DNA from 2 places in the Cloacibacillus evryensis DSM 19522 genome. Region 1 is predicted to be linked to the other one. Evidence: riboswitches for the same ligand, from Rfam matches in the RefSeq annotation. Region 1 holds a riboswitch; the other holds the start of a gene.
What was found. A riboswitch is a leader RNA that binds a small molecule or an ion and turns the genes downstream of it on or off. The one in region 1 is predicted to bind cobalamin.

Region 1 (4,192 bases):
ACCTTGACCGCCCCAGCCGGAAGCCCGGCCTTATCCGCCTCATAGTAGGGCAGGATATAGCTGTGAGGGTCGTTGATCATGAGGATATGAAAACTCTTTTCCGCCGCCGGCGAAGGCAGCGCCGCGGCAAACAAAAGCAGCAGGGCGAGCAAAGACCTCTTCAACTGTTTATAATTCATCATATCTCCTCCATAAAACCATCTTAAGGGAACGAAGAAAACCGCCGCGCCCTTTCTCTATTTTAAGCAAACAGCGCCGCGCTTACAAGCGCGGCGAACCGGCGGACATTCGTCATCGTTCGTCCCGCCTGCCGCCGCCGGGCGTCCAAAGCCTCTGTCGAAAAATTTGAGGCGTTTGCCGTGAAGCCTGCGGGCGGCCTGTTGACTAGAGTAAACTCTAACCGATATACTAGCCCTCATGTTTAGGTGGATACCGCTTTCGCTCTTTATATATGTATGGCTCAGGCTCATTCTGCCGCTTCCGCTCGGACTTACGGCTAAGGCGGCCCTATTCGCCGTCCTCTGCGCCGCCTCGCTCAAGCAGCAGTTCTTCGTCAGCGTCGGAGGCAGCTTCTTCTCTCCCGAGCTTCCCCGGTGGCTCATCGAACTTTACGGGGCCGCCTTTGGGGCGCTCTTTCTGCTCTTTGTATTCACGCTGCTGAAAGATATTCTGATGATAGTCCTCGCTCTGGCAAGGATATTCCTGCCTGCTGCGCCGCGTCTGCCGGCCTCTGCGGGGGCGGCTCTTATATTGGCCGTGATAGCCGTTTCCGTTTCGGTCTACGGGACATATGAGGCTCAGCGGCTGCCGCGCGTCAACGAGACGGAGGTCTCGCTGCCGGGGCTGCCGCCGGAGCTTCGCGGCTTTAAAATAGCGCTGCTCAGCGACATACACATAAGCGCCTCACGCCGCGCCGATTACGCGGCGGAGCTCGTGAAACGCGTCAACGCGCTTTCGCCCGACGCGGTCCTCATAGCCGGCGATTTTATCGACGGCGTGGTGCGCGACAGGAGCGCCGATATCGCGCCGCTCTCCGGGCTTTCCGCGCCCCGCGGCATCTACGGTGTGCTGGGGAACCATGAGTACTACTTCAACGCGGGGGAGTGGAAGGCGTATATCGAGGAGACTCTCGGCATAAAGATACTCCTCAACGAACATGCGATGATCGGGCGCGGCGGTAAAAATATCGCGGTCGCCGGCGTCGCCGATCTGGCGGCGCTGCGCTTCGCGGACGCCGAGGCGCCGGACGCGGAGAAGGCGCTTTCCGGCATTCCTGAAAACGTTCCCAAAATAATCCTCGACCACCAGCCGGGCGCGGCGCGAAGGAACGCCGCGGCGGGAGCCGACCTTCAGCTCTCGGGGCACACGCACGGCGGCATGGTCCCCGGGCTCGCCGCCGTCGTCAAAAGATTCAACGGCGGCTTCGTCAGCGGCTGGTATGATGTGGGAAAGATGAAACTCTACGTATCGCCCGGCACGGGGATCTGGAACGGCTTCCTGCTCCGTATCGGCGTACCCGCAGAGATAACGGTGATGCGGCTTCGCGGGGAAGAAAGTTAGGGAACCGCTGATTATATGCACTATCTGGTGCGTATAATCAGTGGTTCCCCGGACCGTGGCTTCAGCGCCTGCCGATCATCGACGACGGCGTACTGCTTAAAGACATGATATATTTTAAGAAAGAGCTGTAAGCCAACCGCGCGCTGGCCGTGCGCGGCGCACGCGGAATGTTAAAAGCCGCTCAGCCCTTTTGGGGGTGATACTCCTTATCCTTCCAATACCACCACTTAAGCTTTTCCTGCTCGCGCGCCTCATTCTCCGCGTAGTAGACCGCCAGCCGGAAGACATATAATACGCAGCGGTCGTCCGCGAGCCCTTTGAGGATGCAGTCTCGCTCAAAGAGGACTTCGGGATCTTTTCCCACCAGATCTTTGACGCAGTTTATCCCGATATCCAGCAGGTGTTGCTCCATGTTCTTGCCGATGCCGGGAATTTTTCTCAAATCGTTCTCCATCAGCCTCATCCCTCCACACCGCGAAGAGCCGCCAGTCCGGCGGGCGTTCCTGTCGTCGTTCGAAGTCTGTTCTCAACAACCGGCGGCCGTTCCGCCGGGATTTTCTATCTTGTTATCATTGTATCATGAGGCTGAAACAGCCGCTCCCCGCCGCGGCGAGATAAAAACTATGAAGATATGTTGCTGACAAAACCGCCTGTCATAGTGTAAAATAACAAAATAATGTAACGGAGTACAGACAGGGAATCCGGTGGAAATCCGGAACAGCCCCGCTGCTGTAACTGGGACGAAAGCGCACCATGCCACTGCCGAAGGCGGGAAGGCGCGCCGTAGGATGATCAGGAGTCAGAACATCTGCCGTATCCGTATGAGTTGTAGATCGCGAGGGCGAGGTGCAGCGTCTGCTTTGCGTATATGGCAGGGGCTCCGTCTTCGGGGTCTCTGCTTTTTGTTTATATACAAATAATTAACAGAAGGAGTGTTTTTATGTATCATCTGTGGAAGAAGACAGCGGGGGCTCTCTTATTCTTGTCAATGTTCGCGGCGCCGTCGTTTGCGGCAGGGGAAACAAAGAGCGCCGATGTGGCGGATGTGGCGGCGGTAGAGGTTACTGGATCGCGTCTCGCCGATTCAATAGCCGACGTCCCGGCGCAGACCTATGTCATCACGCGCGGGGAGATCGACGCCAGCGGCGCGCGCGACGTGCAGGACGTACTGGCGAGAGTGCCGGGGATCAATACGCTGCTGAACAACGCCTCGATGGCGCAGTCGAAGGGCGTAACGGTCAGAGGCTTAAATTCCGAAGTGCTGCTGCTGGTCGACGGCATTCCCTATATGGGGGCCGATTACGGCGTGGGAGCGGACCTTGGTTCGCCATTTGATCTGCGCAGCATCGCGCTGACGGACGTTGAGCGGATCGAAGTGGTTAAGGGAGCCGGTTCCGCCATCTATGGCTCAAACGCGGCGGGCGGCGTCATCAATGTCATTACCCGCAGATCCTCCGACAAGTCCGGCGGCAGTATAACGTTGTCGGGAGGAAACAGAGAATGGTTCCGGGGAAATATCCGCGGGACCGTGGTGCTCAGCAATGATTTCAGGGTCTTTGCGGGGTACACTAGAACGCAGGAGGGCGAGACAAAGATACGGCTGGCCGACCCTTCCACCGGATTATACGACAAAGCAAAAGATTATAAAGGAAACGACTATTCTTTCGGCTTTACAAAGGGACCGTGGTCGTTCCTCGGAGAGGTCGGAGATTTTAAATCCGTATGGGATTACACGGATGTCTTTTACGGCGGAGGGACCTCCGAAAACCGTCAGGAAAATAAATACAGGCGCTTTGCCCTTAATTACGCAGACGGGGCCAATACCGGCCGCCTGTACTACCATAAGACTGAAAGAGAGGTCTCCGACAGCTCCGGCGTGACTAATTACGAGGGCGATACGTTCGGTGCCACCTATAACCGCAGGCAGGAGATCGGAACGCTGCCGTTTATTTTCGGTATGGATTTCCGCAGGGAAAAGGCGGAGTATTCCAACAGCGGCAACCCGTGGGGGGACAACCTTCCGTATGAAAATACGAGAACCGAATACGCGCCTTACATAGAGACCTCCATTCCCATCGGAGAGGCGGCCTTTGACATCGGCCTTCGCTATGAATATTGGAATGTGGAAGACGGAGAAGACGCGCACGAGCTGATGCCGCGCTTTTCCCTGAATTGGGCGAACAAAAACGGTGTTCTCTATTACGCGACGGCCGGGCGCTATTTTTCGATGCCAAGCTTCTATCAGATGTTTTACGCGGACGCGTATGGATACTGGCTTCCCAACCCTAACCTCAAACCGGAAAAGGGCTGGACGTACGATATCGGCGTCAAGGACGATACGGCGAAGAATCCGTGGAGCTTCAACGTATTCTACATGGATATGACGGACAAAATCAATATGAACGACAGTTATACGCAATACATCAACGTAGACGAATACCGCGCCTGGGGCGCGGAAGGACGGTATAAGTGGAACTTCCACGAAAACTGGTCATATACCCAGGGAATTTCCTACCTTCACGCCGAGGAAAAAACAGGCGGTTCCGACTGGGTACGCTCGAATATGCCGCGCTGGGACATCTCCGGGATTTTGAATTTCAAAAAAGACCCATGGAGCGCCGAGCTTTCCGCG
Region 2 (4,192 bases), 2.0 Mb from region 1:
AGGGATCTTTGTGAAATCGGGGTTTGAAGATGACATTTAGAGTCCCTCCCCTTTGCGAGGATTTTTCTCCGCCGTCCGGCAGCCGGAGGCGTTTATCGCTTTTTCCTGTATCGTCTTGAGTATTTCATAGCAGTTCGCCTTGACGTGGATGAAGTCGTCCACGCCGGCTTCGACGTATGTATCTTTGTATTCCGCGGCAGGCGCTCCCGCGAGCAGCACGCGCATCTCCGGCGCGGCGGCTTTGATGCCGCGCGCCACGGGCGGCACGAGTTCCGGGTAGGTGTCGTCGGCGGAACAGATGACGGCGACTTCCGCGCCAGACTCGACGGCGGCCCGGACTGCCTCTTCCGGCGTGGGGAAGCCGTTGTTTCTCAGCACTTCAAAGTGCGCGACTTCCATGAAGCCGGCGCTGAAGTCGGCCCGCGCCTTGTGCTGCGGGATCGGCCCCATGTTGGCGAGGAATACGCGGATGTTTTTGCCGGTACGTTCGGCGAACTCTTCGGTCGTTTTCCTCAGCGCCTCTATCTGTTCGGTCCAGCGGTGGGTGCCGACGGCCTTCACGCTTTCTTCACCTTCAAAGCCGTCGTTGAGCGCATTTCTCACTTCGCCGACGGTCGCGCCCGCGAGGAAGGCCTCGATGACGGCGTCGACGAATTTCGCGTCGCCCTCGTGGACGTTCTCCATGATCTTATCGAGGCATTCGGCGGCGTGCTGCCTGTCCGTGAGTTCGAGGAACTTGTCCACGGAGGCTTTTCTCGCACGGTAGAGCTTTTCCCCGCCGGGGAACATGTTTTTGAGCGGTTTTTCAAGCGTGTTCGGGTACATGTTGGTGCCGACCGCCCTGTCCCTGCGGAAGGCGAGGTTCTTGAGGCGGTTCTTGAATACTTTTTCTATTTCGCCCTGGACGGCGCCCTTTTTCAGCGCGGAGTACATCCCGCCCTCGCCGTCGACGTCCTGAAGGAGCGCCCAGACGGCCGCGGCGCACTGTGTCGTGAGGCGCTCGACATACCACGAGCCGCCCGCCGGGTCGACGGGCTGGAGCATGTCGAACTCGGTCTGGAGCATTATCTGAATGTTGCGCGCGATGCGTTTCGCGATCTCGCCGCTTGGACGGATGGCGTCGTCGAAGCAGCTGACCTGCATCGAGTCGACACCGCCGACCGCGCCCGAGAATGCCTGGGTCGTCGCCCTCAGTATATTGACATAGGGGTCGTAGACGGTGGAGGTGAAGTGCGAGGTGCGCGCGAAGATGTCTATTTTGCCCCGTCCGTCGGCATCGACGCCGAAGGCTTCGGCGATCTGCGCCCAGACGGTGCGCGCCGCCCTGATGCGGGCGATCTCCATGAAGAAGTTGGTGCCGATGGAAAAGCTGAATTTTATGTGCGGCATGACCGTCTCCGGCTCAAGGCCGCGGTGGCGCATCGCCCTGATGTAGGCGATCGCCGCGCTCATAGCGTAGGCGGTCTCCTGGGTGGCGCTCGCGCCGCCGTTGTGGTAGACGTCGCCGCGCACCAATATCGTCTTGAGCTTGGGGGCGTTTTCCTCCGCCCATTTTATGGCGAGAGCCATCTCATCATAGAATTCGTCGATCGGCAGCGGGAGGTTTCCGCGCTCGGCAAGCTCTCCCAGGGGGTCGGCTCCGACGCAGCCTTTGGCCTCTTTGAGGCTCTCTTTGACGCCGGCGGCCCTGGCCTGAGCCGCGACGAGGGCCAACACGGGAACGGCGGAGGCTCCCGCGTAGATGTGGAGCGGCACCTTCGTAAAATCAAGATCTTTGAGCATCTCGTCCGCGTCGCGGAGCGTCGTCAGCGAAAGTCCCCGGTAGTCGTCTTTAAAGAGCGCCGGGTCGGGATCGCGCCCAAGCTTCGTGCAGTCGTCGAGCTCGAAGTTCAGGATGGTGGCGCCTTTGCGGAGCTCGTTTTTCACGGCCTCGTTCGCCTCTTCAGGCAGCACGTCCGAGGAACTCTGGGCGATCTTCCACGGCTCGGCGATGTAGCCGGAGCTCTTTGTTCCGCGCAGGAACGGAGGTTCTCCGGGCATGCCGCCGATGTTGAGCAGCTCTTCGTTGTCGGCAAGCGTATAGACCGGTTCAAGGGTGATGCCTTCGTAGGTCGGCGTGAACATCCGTTTGTCGAACGGAGCTCCCTTGAGGGCCGCCACCGCTTCGTCGTACCACTGTTCGCGTGTGGGAACGGCAAACTCTTCAAAGGAGACAGGCGGAAATTCGCTCATTTTCACCTCTGTTTCGTTCATATTACAGCTTCCCTTCCAGATAAAGTTTAAGCGGGCAAACAAAAAAGACCGCCTGCGGGCGGTCTTGCAAAAGTTGTCGGCGAGTAGATAAAGGTGTTTCTAAACGCACTCGACGACCCCCGCCCGCGCAGGGATTGCCGCAACCTCTATGCAGACCGGTCTCCTGGCTTCCGTTCATCCTACTTTCCGCGCCTTCCTGAGTCGCCTCAGTGGCATCGCGGTTTCGTCACGGTTACAGTGGCGGGGCCGTTCAGGATTTACACCTGATTCCCGAGCATCTGCATCAATACTACATTCTGCGTTTATGATACGCTTAAAGGGTCTGTTTCGTCAATCTTTTTCTTTTGTCTGACGTTTGTGAATATTTCCGCGTCAATTGCGGGGCGGTTTGCGCGGACCGAGAAAGTTTTGATCCGGCTCTCCGGCCGCCTCATCAAGAAAGCTGAAGTTCTTTGAAAAATCGGCGTTTATACTCGCGGGGATTGCTTAGTTATAATTTATTTTTGTCCGCCATTTTTTTTATATTTACTGTGAGAATATTGTAGAATAGATAGTGCTTAACAGTTGGTGAAAGGATGATAGATAAATGTGCGGAATCATGGGCTATATAGGGGACAGGGATACCACGAAGGTAATACTCGAGGGTCTCGCAAAGCATGAATACCGCGGTTATGACTCGGCGGGCATAGCCGTTATCAAGGATAATAAAATATCGGAGCTCCGCACCATCGGCAGGGTCTCGCAGCTTGCCGAGAGGGTCGCTAAGGAGCATTTCACCGGCGATTTCGGCATCGGCCATACGCGCTGGGCGACGCATGGCGGCGTGACGGAGAACAACGCCCATCCCCACGTTTCGAGCGACCATCGTGTTGTGCTCGTACATAACGGCATCATCGAGAACGCGCGCGAGATACGCGCCGACCTTGAGGCGCACGGGATAAAGTTCCACACCGAGACGGACACCGAGTCGGCGGTGCAGTATCTCGGCTACGTCTACGACGGAGACCCGAAGGCGGCGATCGTGAAGCTGACGAAGCGTATCCGCGGCGCTTTCGCGCTCGTCATCATGTTTTATGACAAGCCGAACGAGATATGGGTGGCCCGCAAAGGCTCCCCTCTCGTCGTCGGCCGCGCGGAGAATGAGGGGTTCTGCGCCTCCGATCCGACCGCGCTGCTGGAATATACGCGCGACGTCTGGTTCATGGACGACGACGAGATGGCGCAGATAACGAAAGAGGGCTGCAAGTTTTTTGACTTTAGCGGCGCCGAGCACGATAAGGCGTCGATGCACCTGGACTGGGACGCGGCGATGACCAACCGCGGCGCTTATCCGCACTTCATGCTCAAGGAGATACACGAGCAGCCCGAAGTGGTGGCGCACACGCTCCTGGGGCGCGTGGCGGGAGAGAGCGTCGACCTCAGCAAGGAGCTTGGCTGGACGGCGGAAGAGGCCGCGAAATGGAAGAAGATACACTTTATCGCCTGCGGCACCTCGCACTACGCGACGGTCGTCGCGGCGCGTATCATGGAGACTCTCGGCCGGTTTGAGATACGCACCGAGGTAGCCTCCGAGTACCGCTACCGGAATATCCCGATAGACGACGAGACGCTCGCCGTATTCGTCTCCCAGTCGGGAGAGACGGCGGACACGCTGCACGCGGCGCGCCTCGCGAAGGAGCACGGCGCGAAGTGCCTTGTGATCACCAATGTGCGCGGCTCGACGATACACCGCGAGGTGGGGGAGGCGCTCGTCACTCCCGCCGGCCCGGAGATCGGCGTCGCGGCGACTAAGACCTTTATGGCGCAGATGACGGTGCTGACGCTGCTTGGCCTCTATCTCGCGAAGCTCCGCGGCGATTTGAAGCCCGAAACGGAGAAACGCCTCACCTCGGCGCTGATGGATATCCCCGGCAAGCTCGCCACCGTGCTTTCGCACGAG

Region 2: it holds a riboswitch for cobalamin, as region 1 does, so the genes downstream of both, CLOEV_RS02020 (methylmalonyl-CoA mutase family protein) here and CLOEV_RS11365 (TonB-dependent receptor plug domain-containing protein) in region 1, are expected to answer to the same signal.

Annotation. Positions count from the first base shown of each region.
Region 1 is NZ_KK073872.1:2,530,258-2,534,449, reverse strand. It holds gene CLOEV_RS11380 (bifunctional metallophosphatase/5'-nucleotidase) at 1-182, opposite strand, end outside; gene CLOEV_RS11375 (metallophosphoesterase) at 418-1,560, shown strand; gene CLOEV_RS11370 (helix-hairpin-helix domain-containing protein) at 1,742-2,014, opposite strand; cobalamin riboswitch at 2,226-2,390, shown strand; gene CLOEV_RS11365 (TonB-dependent receptor plug domain-containing protein) at 2,549-4,192, shown strand, end outside.
Region 2 is NZ_KK073872.1:483,184-487,375, forward strand. It holds gene scpA (methylmalonyl-CoA mutase) at 1-36, opposite strand, end outside; gene CLOEV_RS02020 (methylmalonyl-CoA mutase family protein) at 37-2,253, opposite strand; cobalamin riboswitch at 2,390-2,550, opposite strand; gene glmS (glutamine--fructose-6-phosphate transaminase (isomerizing)) at 2,840-4,192, shown strand, end outside.